DNA from 3 places in the Salicola sp. AFF1 genome. Region 1 is predicted to be linked to each of the others. Evidence: predicted binding sites of a transcription regulator. Region 1 holds the regulator's gene; each other region holds the start of a gene.
What was found. Region 1 encodes LexA, which represses DNA repair genes until DNA is damaged. Its sites were predicted from a motif close to TACTGTNTANNTANACAGTA; they were not measured.
Positions count from the first base shown of each region.

Region 2: a site for LexA is predicted at 2,077-2,096, ahead of uvrD (DNA helicase II). Genes of this name have one in related genera too.
Region 3: a site for LexA is predicted at 2,320-2,339, ahead of AC1RQI_RS15100 (PA0069 family radical SAM protein). Genes of this name have one in related genera too.

Region 1 is NZ_JBXAYL010000016.1:57,756-62,883, reverse strand. Features, by position in the region: gene AC1RQI_RS11725 (error-prone DNA polymerase) at 1-1,898, shown strand, start outside; gene AC1RQI_RS11720 (DUF6231 family protein) at 1,919-2,413, shown strand; gene yccX (acylphosphatase) at 2,429-2,701, shown strand; gene lexA (transcriptional repressor LexA) at 2,769-3,377, shown strand; gene AC1RQI_RS11705 (cell division inhibitor SulA) at 3,410-3,874, shown strand; gene AC1RQI_RS11700 (hypothetical protein) at 3,868-4,131, opposite strand; gene AC1RQI_RS11695 (DUF6586 family protein) at 4,144-4,632, opposite strand; gene AC1RQI_RS11690 (response regulator) at 4,841-5,128, shown strand, end outside.
Region 2 is NZ_JBXAYL010000003.1:185,347-190,474, reverse strand. Features, by position in the region: gene uvrD (DNA helicase II) at 1-2,019, opposite strand, end outside; gene AC1RQI_RS03550 (methyl-accepting chemotaxis protein) at 2,331-3,944, shown strand; gene AC1RQI_RS03545 (porin family protein) at 3,977-5,128, shown strand, end outside.
Region 3 is NZ_JBXAYL010000032.1:20,572-25,699, forward strand. Features, by position in the region: gene cydB (cytochrome d ubiquinol oxidase subunit II) at 1-813, opposite strand, end outside; gene AC1RQI_RS15095 (cytochrome ubiquinol oxidase subunit I) at 813-2,219, opposite strand; gene AC1RQI_RS15100 (PA0069 family radical SAM protein) at 2,349-3,410, shown strand; gene AC1RQI_RS15105 (S8 family serine peptidase) at 3,481-5,128, opposite strand, start outside.

The DNA of each region.
Region 1 (5,128 bases):
GCGAGCGTGCCGCCCTGGCCGCCACCGTCATCTGCTACCGCCCGCGCAGCGCCCTGCGTGACGCCGGCAAGGCCCTTGGGCTGGACCCCGCGCACATCGAGCAACTGGTCCAGGGCATCGACTGGCGCGACGGCGAGGATGACTGGGAACAGCAACTGCACCGCAAGGGCCTGCTGGACGACCAGGGCCCAGCCCGTCACCTGGTGCCGCTGGCGCGCGACCTCATCGGCTTCCCCCGCCATCTGTCCCAGCACGTCGGCGGGTTCGTTATTGCCTCGGAGCGGGTCGCCGACCTGGTCCCGGTGGAGAACGCCGCCATGGCTGACCGCACTGTTATTCAGTGGGACAAGGACGACCTGGAAGCCCTGGGCTTGCTCAAGGTGGACGTGCTGTCACTGGGCATGCTTACGGCCATCCGCAAGGCCCTGGCACTGGTGGGCGAACGGGGTGGCCCCGCCCGCCTGGCTGAGGTGCCGCCGGAATGCCCGGAGGTTTACCGGATGCTCCAGAAGGGACACAGCATGGGCGTGTTCCAGGTGGAATCCCGAGCCCAGATGAGCATGCTCCCGAGGCTCCAGCCGCAATGCTATTACGACCTGGTGGTCGAGGTGGCCATCGTGCGCCCCGGCCCGATACAGGGCAATATGGTTCATCCCTACCTGCAGCGCCGGAAGGCGCCGGAGGATGTGCCCTACGCGGACGAGCGCATCCGCGAGGTACTCGGGCCCACCCTGGGCGTGCCCATCTTCCAGGAACAGGTCATCCGGCTGGCTATGGTGGCAGCCGGGTTCAGCGCCGGCGAGGCCGACCAGCTGCGCCGGGCCATGGCCGCCTGGAAGCGCCACGGGGATCTCTCCCGTTTCCGCGACAAGCTCATTGATGGCATGAACCATAACGGCTACAGCACTGAATTCGCTGAAAACCTGTACCGTCAGATGAAGGGGTTTGGCGGTTACGGCTTCCCGGAGTCCCATGCTGCCAGCTTTGCCCTTCTGGTCTACGTCAGCGCCTGGCTCAAGTGCCACCACCCGGCCGCCTTTCTGTGCGCGCTGCTCAACAGCCAGCCCATGGGGTTCTACTCGCCCTCACAGCTGGTTCAGAACGCCCAGCGCGCAGGTGTTGAGATCCGGCCGGTGGACATCAACCAAAGCCACGAAGCCCATCAGCTGGAAGACGACGGCAGTGCCCCCGCCGTGCGGCTGGGCCTGCGCCTGATCGACGGCCTCGCCCGGGAAACAGCCCTGCGCGTTACCGAATGCCGCCCCGCCAACGGCTACACCAGCCTGGCGGAACTGCGCCGGTACACGGGGCTGGGCCATGCCGAGCTGGAAACCCTGGCCACCAGCGGCGCCCTGGCATCGCTCAGCGGCAACCGCCACCAGGCCCGCTGGGATCTCCTGGAACCCGATCAGTCCCTGCCACTGGCCGGAGGCCAGGCACCGGCAATGCAAGAGTCCCGATCCCGCATGCCGGCCCCCGATGAAGCTCAGCGAACCCACGAAGACTACGCCAGCCTCGGGCTCTCGCTGGAACGCCACCCGCTGGCCCAGCTGCGGGCAGCGGGCCAGCTCCGCCACTGCCTCCGGGCCGCGGATCTTGAAACCGCTGAAGGCGGCCGCCCCCTGGCCGTTTCGGGGCTGGTAACCGGGCGCCAGCGCCCTGGTTCCGCCGCCGGCGTCACCTTCGTGACGCTTGAGGATGAAACCGGCAACATCAACGTGGTGGTCTGGCCCGACACCGCCCGCTGCCAGCGCCGCCCCCTGCTCAACGCGCGGCTGCTGCAGGTTCGGGGCACCCTGGAGCGCCACGAGGGCGTCATCCACGTGATCGCCGGCCGACTGACCGACCTCAGCCACCTCATTGACAGGCTCAGCATCAGCAGCCGAGACTTCCGGTAATATCAGCCCACGAGGCCTCCATGCAGACTGACGCCAACGGCTATAACCCCGCCAGCGACCTGGCCCTCATTCTTGAGCACTACCAACCGGCATCCGTGGTCCATAGCGCCGGACTTGCCGAGCAGTGCCTGCAGCACTGGCCCCAGCGCCCCGATCAGGCCCAGTGCCTGCGTCTGCCCCCGGAAGCGCCTGACAGCGCTTTCCCGCTGCCCCATCTTTTCGACCTGGCGCTGATCACGGATACCCTGGAGCAACTGCCGCAATCCCGCGGCCAACAGCTTCTGGGCCAGCTGCGCAACATGGGCGCCACCCGCATCGCCGTCCTCGTCCAGGATGATAGCCCCTGGCGATTCCAGGACTTCATCGGCATGGGATTCACACGCCTGTACCACTACGTGGAGCCGGTGAACGCCACCCTGTTCGCCTATGATCTGGACACCTACAATTACGTGCGGGAATGGAACAATCCGCAAAACTGGGCCAACCCCGAAATGTGGGATAAGGCCCGCTGGTGAAACAGGAGGACAGCAATGGCAGAAACCTGTGTTCTCGCCCGGGTCGAGGGTCGTGTCCAGGGCGTGAGCTTCCGTGACAGCACCCGCCTGAAGGCGCAGCAGCTGGGCGTGACCGGCTACGCCCGCAACCGCCCGGATGGCAGCGTGGAAGTGCTGGCCTGCGGCGATGCGTCCGCCGTCAACCAGCTTGTTGACTGGCTCCATGAAGGCCCGCCCGCGGCCTCCGTCAGCCGTGTTGACAGTCAACCGAGCAGCGCGGAAGCCCCAGCCGGATTCACCACCGGCTGACCCTTTACAGGGCCACACAAACTGTATACATTGACAGTACCTGTACGGAAAAACAGTGGCCCTAAGTATGAACCTGACCCCAAGACAACGACAGATTCTGGACCTCATCCGGGAGCACGTGCACTCCACGGGCTACCCCCCAACGCGTGCTGAAATCGCCACAACCCTGGGATTCAAGTCCGCCAATGCCGCCGAGGAACACCTGCGGGCTCTCGCCCGCAAAGGTGCTATCGAGATGGTCAAGGGGGCCAGTCGTGGCATCCGCCTCCCGGAAGCTGAAGAAAGCCCTGGTATCCCCATCGTCGGCCAGGTAGCAGCCGGCAACCCCATCCTCGCCGAAGAAAACATCGAGGACCACTGCACCCTGGAGCCGGGATTCTTCACGCCCGCGGCTGACTACTTCCTGCGGGTGCGCGGCACCAGCATGGAAAATGTCGGCATCCTCGACGGAGACCTGCTGGCGGTTCATCGCACCACCGATGTCCAGAACGGCCAGATCGTGGTGGCCCGACTGGAGGACGAGGTCACCGTCAAGCGCTTCCGGAAGGAGGGCAGCACGGCCTGGCTCATTGCCGAGAACGATGAGTTCGACCCCATTCAGGTGGATCTTGCCGAAACATCACTGGCTATCGAAGGGTTGGGCGTGGGCGTCATCCGCCGCGGTGAACTGCACTGATCCGGGCCCACAGAGGTGACAGGAGGCCTATCATGGAACAATGGGACCTTATCCCGAAGAACCAGGAAAACACAACTGGCCGCACGAGCTCCCACAGCAGCGAAGAAGCCGTCGACAGCGCCACTGCTGAAGCCAACGTCACGGAGATCATCCTGCCAGAGGAGCAGGTGGAAAACTTCCAGCTGCTGCTGCCAATGCTGACCCAGCTCAATCAGGAAGAGCGCTGGCTTGCCTGGATCGACCCGCCAGCTGGCCTGGTTAGCAAATGGCAACAGCATCATGGCATTGTCCAGCACCAGCTGCTGATCCTGCGCTCTTCGGCCCAGCACAGTGCCGAGGATCTGGCTGACAAGGCCCTGTCAGCCGGGACCTGCCATGCCGTGGTGCTCTGGACATCCGGCCTTGGCCGCCCCGGCTACAACCGCCTTGAGACAGCCTCGGTTCGCGGCCATAGCCACGGGGTCATACTGCGGCAGAGACAACCCTGCCGTCAGTGAACCGTCTGGTTGTAGGCGGGAGGCATGGTGTCTTCCTCTTCCACGTCCATGTCACCGATGTCATCAGTGGTTGAACCCGCTGCCTCCAGGCCTGCGGTAATCATCGCCTTGGCGACATTCAGGTCATTGTCCTGAAGCATTTCCTTGGCCTCATCCGAGAAGCGGATCCGCACCAGGGGGGTACTTTCGTCATCCGCCCGGCGCAGCGCGTACTCGCCGGTCGGGAGCTGAATGATTTCCAGAAAGGATGTGGGCATAGACAACGCCTTTTACCATTGGTCGTGACGTTCAATGAACGCCTCAAAATAATCCCTGAACTCACTGATCAGTGATTGAAGTGCCTCGGGAGACGCATCCGGCCCTGCCGGTGCCACGGCAATCAGTTCTTCCTGGCGTGGCTGCGATGGACGCCTGCCGGGCTCCTGTTGACGCCCCAGCAACGCGTCCAGCCTCGTCCACCAGCTGTTGCCGTCCGCGGCAGCAGCTGACAGCACCTGAACCTCACCAGGCTGATCACCGACCCTGGCTCGCAGGGTCGCCAGGGAGTCGACGTCACCCACCTCGCCACAGGCACTTTCTGCCACTAACCGCAACAGAATGCGTCTCGCCTCTGCAAGCAGGGCCACAGCCCCCTGCGTCAGCGCTTCTCTCTTCATCACTGAAGGGGCTCCATGGCCTTGCTCCTGCTCAATCCGCACCAGCTGCCCGGCAAGGGTCAGCTTTTCACGGAGCAGAGAACACCAGCCTGCATCAGCCATTTGCGGTTCTCCCGCGCAGTTAGGTGCCCCCATATTAACATGAAGATCCGCACACTGACTTCCCCGCGCGCCCATAGTAGAGTGAAAAACCAACGCCAGCTGCTACTATGACAGATCAAGAGCTGGAAAAGCCCTGTTTACGGGATTACTGACGCCGTGTTTCAGGGCCATCCGGTGCACGGCCCAACCAGACTTTCAGGAGCCTCTGATGTCCACAGGAGTGATCATCTGCGACGACTCCGCCATGGCACGCAAACAGATGGCCCGCGCCCTGCCCGAGGACTGGGACACCACTCTGACCTTCGTTGATAATGGTGACGCCTGCCTGGAGGCCATTCGTGAGGGCAAGGGTTCCGTTGTGTTCCTTGACCTGAACATGCCGGGAACCGATGGCTACGCCGTTCTGGAGCGCGTGCACCGCGAAGAGCTGCCCGCCCTGGTACTGGTGGTTTCCGGCGACGTTCAGCCGGAAGCCCATGAACGGGTTATGCGGCTG
Region 2 (5,128 bases), on a different contig from region 1:
GCGCTGGCCGAGCTGGAAGCCGGTTTCCGTTTCGTTGCTCCCGGCGGAGCCGGCGTTGCTGAACATGGTAGGGCGGCTTACCGTATTGCGCAGGCGGACTTCGCGCATGTGGTCGTCCGGAATCTCGCGGATGAACCGTGAGGGCGCGTTGAAACGCTCCTGGCCGTAGAGCTTGCGGGATTCCGCGTAGGTCAGGGTGAGCTTGCGCATGGCCCGGGTCATGCCGACATAGGCGAGGCGGCGCTCTTCCTCCATACGACCGGGCTCTTCGGCGGACATACTGTGCGGGAACAGCCCCTCCTCCATACCGGTCAGGAAGACCATGGGGTATTCCAGGCCCTTGGCCGAATGCAGGGTCATGAGCTGGACGCTGTCCTCGTCCTCCTCGGCCTGGGATTCCCCGGCATCCATGGCGGCGCGGGCCACGAACTCGCTCAGCGGGTTCTGGTCGTCTTCCACGCGGAACTCACGGGTCGCGCCCACCAGTTCGTCCAGGTTCTCCACCCTGGCCTGGCCTTTCTCGCCCTTCTCCTTGCCGTGGTAATCCCTCAGGCCGGTCTCGCGCACGGCGCGCTCGGCCAGGCTGTGCAGGGGCTGGTTCTCGTGGTTGTCCGCCAGATTCTCGATCAGGTCCACAAAGGTCTGCAGGCCGGTGCGGGCCTTGCCCTTGAGCAGTTGATGATGGAGCAGGTTCACGGTCGCCTGCCACAGCGAGACCCCCTCCCGCCCGGCGGCCTCGCGCACCGTCTCCAGCGCCTTGGCGCCCACGCCCCGAGTGGGGATGTTCACCACGCGCTCGAAGGCGGCGTCGTCGTGGCGGTAGTTCACCAGCCGCATGTAGGCCAGGGCATTGCGGATCTCCTGGCGGTCGTAGAAGCGCAGACCACCGTAGACCCGGTAGGGAATGCCCTGGCGCAGCAGCGACTCCTCCAGCACCCGGGACTGGGCGTTGGAGCGGTAGAGGATGGCGCACTCGGAGCGGGCGTTGCCCTGCTGGGCCCAGTCGCTGATGGTATCGGCGATGTAGTTGGCCTCGTCCTGCTCGTTGAAGGCGGCATAGAGGTCGATGGGCTCGCCCGTTTCACCATCCGTCCACAGGTCCTTGCCGAGCCGCCCCTGGTTGTTGGCAATGACGGCGTTGGCCGCCTCCAGGATGGTCTGGGTGGAGCGGTAGTTCTGCTCCAGCCGCACCATCCGGCTGCCCCCGAAGTCCTGCTGGAACTGCTGGATGTTCTCGATGCGCGCGCCACGCCAGCCGTAGATGGACTGGTCGTCGTCACCCACAATGGTCAGCGGCACCCGGTCGCCACTGAGCACCCGCAGCCAGGCGTACTGCACGGCGTTGGTGTCCTGGAATTCATCCACCAGCATGTGCCGGAAGCGGCTCTGGTAGTGGGCCCGCAGTTCCGGCTTTTCCAGCCACAGCTCATGGGAACGCAGCAGCAGCTCACCGAAGTCCACCAGGCCGCTGCGCTGGCAGTTCTTCTGGTATTCCCGGTAGACGTTGATCAGGGTGGTGGTGAACACATCCCCGTGATCCTCGATGTGGTCCGGGCGCAGGCCCTCGTCCTTGCTGGAGTTGATGAACCACTGGGCCTGTTTGGGAGGCCAGCGGCTTTCATCCAGCTGCAGTTCGCGCATCACGCGCTTGACCAGGCGCAGCTGGTCGTCCGCATCCAGAACCTGGAAGTTCTCCGGCAGCCCGGCATCCTGGCAATGCGCCCGCAGCAGTCGATGGGCCAGGCCGTGGAAGGTGCCGATCCACATGCCGCGGGTGGGGAGCTGCAGCATCTCCTCAATCCGCCCCCGCATCTCGCGCGCGGCCTTGTTGGTGAAGGTCACGGCCATGATGCTTGAAGCCGGCACCTGCTCCACCTGGATCAGCCAGGCAATACGGTGCACCAGCACCCGCGTCTTGCCACTGCCGGCGCCAGCCAGAACCAGAACGTGGCTGTCCGGCGCGGTCACGGCCTCGCGCTGAGCGTCGTTGAGGGGATCGAGGATGGAAGAAACATCCATAGTGCCACTGGGCCCTTTAGTGGTGAATGGGTGAAGGTGCCCCAGTATAACAGCCAGCGCTGTTCAGGTATCCAGTATCCCTGACGCCCAGGCATTGCACTCTGCGCCCGAACTGCTATTGATGTGGCTACAGGGAATAAAATTGTTACGGCGTTGCGGACACTAGCAAACCAGGAGGGATGAACTAGCAGTAACGGCCACCAGCTGCTAAAACTGAGAAACCGTCGTTTTACAATCGAACACGATGCAGGGCCCCGAATCGGCAGGCGATTACGATATAATGACATTCTAATTAAAGGTTGTGTGCTGCGATGCTACAGAGACTCTCAATAGCCCTGAAACTCGCCCTGCTGGTCGGAATCACCGTTATTGCCCTGATAGCAACCCAGGGATACAACCTGTACACCCAGAGCCAGAATGCCGATCGCCTGCACGAGGTGAACGAGGAGCTCTACCCCACCATGGAGCTCGCCACCGTGAACCTCGGGGAACTGGAACTCATGGAGGCGGAAATCAATTCCGCCGTCACCACCGGCAATGAAGACAAGCTGGCTCAGACCAAGAGCCACCATAAGACGATCCAGAACAACCTGTCGGAGCTCAAAAAAACCGCGCCCGAGATGAGCGGACGGTTCAACCAGCTTTCCAACGATCTGGAACGCTACTACAGCGAAGCCACCCGCATCGCCTCCGCCTTCATTGAGGGCGATGCGGATATGAGCGCTCTGAGCGAGGATGCCTCGGCCAACTCGGACCGGCTCAAGGAGCTCAAGCGCGATATGACCAAGCTTCGCGACGAGGCCCGCTCCGCGTTCAACCAGTCCATTGATCATACGGTCGCCTCCACTGAGCGCAGCACCACACTGGGGCTGACCATTGCCACCATCGCCGTCGTGGCGCTGGTGGTGGTGAGCCTGCTCATTTCACGCTCGATCACCACCAGCCTTAACCGCGTTATCAACCCTCTGAGGGACATGGCTTCCGGCGCAGGGGACCTGACCTCGCGTATTGATTACGACGGAAAGGACGAACTCCGGGAGCTGGTGACCCACTTCAACGCCTTCATCGAGAAGCTCCACACCGCCTTCAGTACCATTTCCACTGACGTGGAGGGTCTGGAAGACGTCTCCCGGAAGCTTTCGGAGACCAGCAGCACCAACCTGACCCGCATCAACGAGCAATCCTCGGCCATCGCCTCAGCCCGTAATTCCGTGGACGAGCTGGTCAAGAGCGTGGAAGAGGTAGCCAGCTTTGCCACCAACGCCTCCGAGCAGACACAGGGGGCCGCCGAATACGCCAAGAGCGGCAAGGACCACGTCGCCGGTAACGTGCAGACCATCCAGGACCTGGCTCAGGAGATCGACCAGTGCGCCGAGCTTGTTAACCAGTTCGAGACCCATTCCAACAAGGTTGCGGGCCTGCTCGACACCATCAAAACCGTAACCGAACAGACCAACCTCCTGGCCCTCAATGCGGCCATTGAAGCCGCTCGCGCTGGCGAACACGGCCGGGGCTTTGCGGTTGTGGCGGACGAGGTCCGGAACCTGGCCGTGCGTACCCAGACGTCAGCCCAGGAGATCGAGACGGTTATTTCCGAGCTCTCCAACCTTGCGGAGTCCTCGGTCAAGGCCATGCAGGGCAGCGTTGAGAAGGCCCGCGCCGGCGTTGATGCCACCCGCGAATCCGGCGAAGTGCTGCAGAGCATCCTGGAGAACGTGGAAAGCATCAGCAGCATCAACGAACAGATCGCGGCGGCCACCCATGAACAGACGGCCACGTTCAACGATGTCGTGAACAACATCACCGACATTCACAGCAACGCTGAACAGGTCATTGAGACCACCCAGGAACTGGACCGGGCCAGCCAGGACAGCCGGGAGATCACCCAGCGCCTGCACCAGATTGCCTCCCAGTTCCGCGTCTAACCCCGAACGCAAACACGCAACGGAGCACAACAATGAAACAGTTTCCCACCAAGCAATCCCGTCTCGCGGTGTGCCTGCTGATCGGCGCTGGAGTGACCGGTGCCCAGGCGCAAGAAGCGCAGGGAGAACGACTGGACCGCCTTGAGAGCGAGCTGGAACGCCTTCAGGAAGACATGCGGGCGTCCCGCGACAGGGACTTTCGCATCAACGGCTTCATGAGCACCGGCTATGCCCGCGCCAGCAATGACGCGGGATACGCTGGGATCACCGAAGAGTCTGACGTCCGGTCACAAACGCTGTTCGCGGTTCAGGGCACGTTTGACCTGAATGACCAGACCAAGGCCACCTTCCAGCTGCTGTCCCGGGGAGAACCGAAAGCGACAGGGGGCGATCGATGGGAAACCCAGCTGGAATGGGGCTATGTGAGTCACAAGATGGACAATGGCCTGCGCCTGCGTGCCGGTAAAATGCGCACTCCCCTTTTCATGTACTCCGATTCGCTGGATCTGGGGTACGCGCAACCCTTCGCCAAAGCCCCTGATGCCGTCTATGACCAGGTGTCACTGAGCTCCTTTACCGGCGCAGACGCGACCTATAACTTTGACGTGCTCGGCCAACCGATCCGCACTCAGGTTTTTGCGGGGCATAGCGAAAATCAGGATTTGTCCGGAGGAACGGAGCTGCGCAACACAGCCGGCGCCGTAGTCTCCTGGACGGATTACACCTGGACAGTACGGGGCGTCGCCGCGCGCGCCGATCTCTCGATTGTCAATCTTCTGGCAGGCACCCCTTCCCCTCTATCAATTGACGACCAGGACGGCAAGTTCTACGGACTGGGTATTGAGTACGAACAAGGCAACATCATGGCGGTTTCGGAGATCACCCGGCGCGATACGGATGGGGTCTTCCCGGAGCGCGATGGCGCCTACGCCACTCTCGGCTACCGTTTCGACAGCGTCATGCCCTACGTCACCTACGCGTGGGTGGAAACCCAGGATGACGACAAGCGCCCTGTCGCTCCAGCGAGTCCCACAGCCGCGCTGGCAGCCCTCAACGAAAAGCGTGAGGATTACAGCCTCGGCGTACGCTGGGATGTGATACCCGGTATTGCGCTCAAGGCGGACTGGACCCATTCAAGAGCCTTTGGGGACACCTCCGGCGGCTTGAGTGGTAACGCTGTGAGC
Region 3 (5,128 bases), on a different contig from region 1:
CCCCAGGTAGGTAAAAACAAACATCCCCATGGTCGCCACAAAGGGAATGCCCTCCCGCTTGTGTGCCAGGCCCTGCCATATCTTCCAGGCGCAGAACAGCGCCAGAGCCGGCAGCACCCAGATCACGTGGAGATGGGAGAACCAGCGCTCGTAGACCGCCTGGTCAATGAAGGGGGTCCATAGACTGATGATGGCGAACACTGCCAATACGGTAAGCAGCAGCGGCCGTGCCATACGCCTTGCCCATTCCTGGGTGGCTCCTTCTGTTTTCATCAGCGTCCAGGTGCTGCCAAGCAGCGCGTAACCGGCGACCAGACCAATGCCGGTAAGCACGGTAAATGGTGTGACGAAGTCGAACGGGCCGCCCACAAAGACACCATCAGCCGTTTGGATGCCTTCAATGTATTTGCCCACGACCACCCCCTGCGCAAACGCGGCCAGCGTGGAGCCCCCCGCAAAGGCAATGTTCCAGAGATAACGCGACCGATTGGCCTTGAAGCGGAACTCAAACGCGATACCCCGGAAGATAAGACCCGCCAGCATCAGGAAAACCCCGATGTAGAGCGCGGGCAACATGATGGAGTAGACCATGGGGAAGGCCGCGAGAAGCCCCGCCCCTCCCAGCACCAGCCAGGTCTCGTTACCGTCCCAGACCGGGGCCACCGAGTTCATCATCAGGTCCCGGGACGTTTCATCAGGCGCAAACGGAAATAGAATGCCAACGCCCAGATCAAAGCCATCCATCAACACATACATGATCACGCCAAAGGCGATGATCCCTGCCCAGATCAGTGTCAGGTCAAACGGTTCCATCAGGCCTGCCCCCCTTCGTGTTCCAATGGCACATGAGCGGCCGAGAAGGGCCGCTTGGCACGTTCGACCTCATCATCCACCTGCTCTTGAGTCTCGCCTTCAACGCCACTTTCGAAGACCCGGCCCAGGTAATAGATTCCGGCGGTAAAGACCAACGCGTAGACAACGATGTAGCCAATCAGCGAGAACAGCGCCATGCCGCCGGTCAGTGACGGTGTCACGCCTTCGGCATGGGTCATCTGTCCGTAAACCAGCCAGGGCGCACGCCCCATCTCGGTCACGAACCAACCCGCCAGCACAGCCACAAAGGGCGCCACCCCCATGGGGACCAGGCCTTTCAGGAACCAGCGGCTCTGCCAGTAGCGGCCCCCGGCGCGCAGCACAAGGCCGAGCACGGCAAAGGCGATCATGAGCATGCCCAAGCCAACCATGACCCGGAAGGACCAGAACACCGGCAGCACGGGCGGCTGCTTGTCCGGCTCAACGGCCGACAGCCCCGGCACAACCCCTTCAACGTCATGCCTGAGGATAAGACTGGCCAGCCCCGGAATACCCACTTCCCAGTAGTTGGTCTGAGCAGCCTGATCCGGCCAGGCGAACAGAAGCAGCGGAACATGGCTGGAGGTCTCCCAGTTGCCTTCCATCGCAGCAACCTTGGTGGGCTGGTGCTCCAGAGTATTAAGTCCATGCAGATCCCCAACCCATAGCTGGGCCGGTGCAATGATCAACAGCAACCAAAGGCACATCGAAAGCGCTCGCCGGTTGGCTTCAACCTCCCGCCCCTTCAACAGGAACCAGGCACTGAGCGCGGCCACCACAAACCCACCGGTCAGGAAGGATGCCAACCCCATGTGCACAAAGCGGTACCAGAAGGAGGCGCTGAAGATCGCGGCGCTCCAGGAAACGACCTGGTGCATGCCGTCCTCCATGACGGTGCCGGCCGGTGTCTGCATCCAGCTGTTGGCGGCCAGTATCCAGAACGACGAGATGAAGGTACCAATCGCCACCATACATGCCGCGAACAGATAGACCCCGGCCGGCACCTTGTCACGGCCGAACAGGAGAATGCCCAGGAAGGCAGCCTCCAGAAAGAAGGCGGTTATCACCTCATAGCTGAGGACCGGTCCCAGGAAGTTGGCGGTTGCCTGAGCGAAGTTGCTCCAGTTGGTCCCGAACTGGAAGGACATGACGATGCCCGAGACCACGCCCATACCGAACACAACGGCAAAGACCTTGATCCAGAACTTCGAAAGCCGCGTGTAGAGCGGGTTCCCGGTCCGATAGGCACAGGTTTCAAGAAAGGCGATGAACGACGCCAGGCCAATGGTAAAAACGGGAAAGATCGCGTGGAAGGAGACGACAAACGCGAACTGGATTCGCGACAGCAGGACGGGGTCAAGTTCCATAGGGCCTCCGGGGAACTTACATTAGCAATTTCTCAAATTATGGCGCTATGAATCCCCGAAAAAAAGGGTGGTTTGACGGCGTCAGGGATCTCCCTTACAGTACTGTTTATACATACAGTTTCTGATGCTATGAAAGCTCGCGGCGCAAACCACAATATCCCCCACCGTTTTGAGCCGCACCACAGTCAACCAGCTGAGGCGGATGACTGGCACACGGCCCCGAGCGAGCACAACCTGAATACCGAAATCCGGTCGGTCCAGGCGCGCACCGTCATCAGTACCAACGCATCGCCGGACGTCCCTTTTGATCAGTCCATCAACCCCTACCAGGGCTGCGAGCATGGCTGCATCTACTGTTTCGCCCGGCCGACCCACAGCTATCATGAGCTCTCGCCCGGCCTGGACTTTGAAACCCGGATCCAGGCCAAGACCAACGCGCCCGATCGCCTCAGAGCGGCCCTGGACCAGCCACGTTATCAACCCTCGCCGATTGCCTTGGGCGTCAACACGGATGCCTATCAGCCAGCGGAAAAGGAGCACCGCATCACCCGGCGGCTTCTGGAAGTGCTGCTCGAATACCGCCATCCGGTGTCCATCATCACGAAGAGCAGCCTGATCCTGCGGGATCAGGACCTGTTGGCGGAGTTGGCGGCAATGGGCCTGTGTTCGGTGCGCGTAACCCTCACCACACTGGACAATCACCTCAAAGGACAGCTGGAACCCAGAGCCACGGCGGCAGCCACCCGCTTACGGGTTCTACGTGAACTAACTGATGCGGGCATCCCAACCGGTGTTCTGACCGCCCCCATCATCCCCTTCCTCAACGATCATGAAATGGAAGCCATGCTCAGCGCCGCCGCGGAAAACGGAGCCCAGCGGGCAAGCTGGGTATTGCTGCGCTTACCCAACGAGGTCGCCCCTCTGTTTGAGGATTGGCTGCAGCGCCACTATCCGCAGCGGGCCACGCATGTCATGAACCGCATCCGCGACCTGAGGGGTGGCCAGACCAATGACAGCAACTGGGAGCAACGTATGACGGGAACGGGGGTTCTCGCGCAGCTTTACCGGCAACGCTTCGAGCGCCAGTGCCGCGCGCTCGGGCTGAACGCCCATGAGGAAGAGCCATTGGACACCGGCAGGTTCCAGCCCCCGCAGGGCAAACAGATGGACCTGTTCCCGGGCAGCCCCTGAATTCCGGAATCAAAAACGCCCCGCATCGTTTCCGATGCGGGGCGTGATCGTCACGGTTAAGAACCGTGCCTCAGGGGCTCTGGATCCAGAGATCGTAGTCGCCCTGGCCGCTGTTCGAGCTGACCATGTAGGTATAGTAGCCTGAGCGCCCGAAGTAGGAGAGCTCAGCTACGGATCCCTGGCTCCGGGTCTGTGCAACCCGATTCCAGCCATAACCGTTATAGTAATAGAGGGTCACCGTGTAGTCAGCGTTGTCAGGTGCCTTGAGCCATGCCCGGTGAGAGCCGTAGCCACTGGCCTCAAAATAGCTGCCGTTGGGCTGGGTATCTCTGTCCCCACGCCCGGAAAGGCTGCCCTCGAACAGGGAGCACGCCTGGCAGGGTGCCTGGGCACCGTCATTGGCTTCTACCGTGACTTGCTGGGTGGTCGCATCTTCCGCGCCATCCTCGTCCATCACGGTCAGCGTGATGTCATAGGTACCCGCTTCACCGTAGGTGACGCTGGCTGTCTCGCCACTGCCTGTCTGGCCATTACCAAAATCCCACTTGTAGGCATTGATCTGGCCATCGCTGTCGCGGCTGTCACTGCCGTCAACCGTGACCGAGAGACCGTCCGCACTGTGGCCGAACGCCGCTGTGGGGGCTTCATTACCAACCTGGCCTTCAAAGCTGCCAACCAGCGAGACACCGTCGAAACCAGGGCCACGCTCCCAGCCATGAACCATCACGTGGTAGACACCACCCTGAACGGTGCTGATCTGGCAGGTTTCGTTATTGCCTTCCTGCCAGGGGCGGCAGTCGTAGGTGCTCGTAGTCGGTTTCTGGCCGAAACGCACATACAGGTCAGCATCACCGCTTCCGCCACTCATTTCAAACCTCAGGTTCTCGGCATTGGCGGGCACATTGAGCGTGAAACGCTTCTTGTCACCAGCGTCCCCCGTCAGGCCGGTGACCGGTTTACCATTGGTCAGTTCCACGACGTCGCCATTGCCGTCGTCATCATCGCCCCCACCGAATTCCGTGAACAGGAGCCGATTCGGTGACCCCCTGAGGTTCGAGAGTTGGCCCTCGCTGGCGCTGTTGACCAGGGCATCAAACACCTCTGCCGGCGCGGCATCGGGATTCTGGCTCTGGTACAGGGCCGCGGCGCCGGCAACGTGGGGAGACGCCATCGAGGTTCCCGAGATGGTGTTGGTACCACCATTCAACCAGGCTGAGGTGATGTTGGAACCGGGCGCGTTGATATCCACGCAGTTCCCCCAGTTGGAAAAACCGGAGCGGGCGTCGTTCCTGGTGGTCGAACCAGTGGTCAGGGCGCGCTCCACGCGGTTGGGCGACCCACCGCAGGCGTCAACGTCGGAGTTGCCAGCCGCCACGGCAAAGGTAATCCCCTGATCGATGGCGTTATTGACCGCGTCATCCAGAGCTCGCGAGGCACCGCCACCCAGGCTCATGTTGGCCACGGCAGGGAGTTCGGCGTTTTCCGCTACCCACTCCACACCGTCGATGACACCGGAGTTGGAGCCATTACCGTCACAGCCCAGAACCCGGACCGCGACCAGGTTAACGTCCTTGGCCAAGCCATACCGCTCACTGCCAATGGTGCCAGCAACGTGGGTTCCATGGCCCTGGCAGTCTTCCGTATTGCGACCGTCACCGATGGCGTCAAAGCCGGCTTCCGCCCGGTTGCCGAACTGCGGGTGGTCGAGATCGATGCCA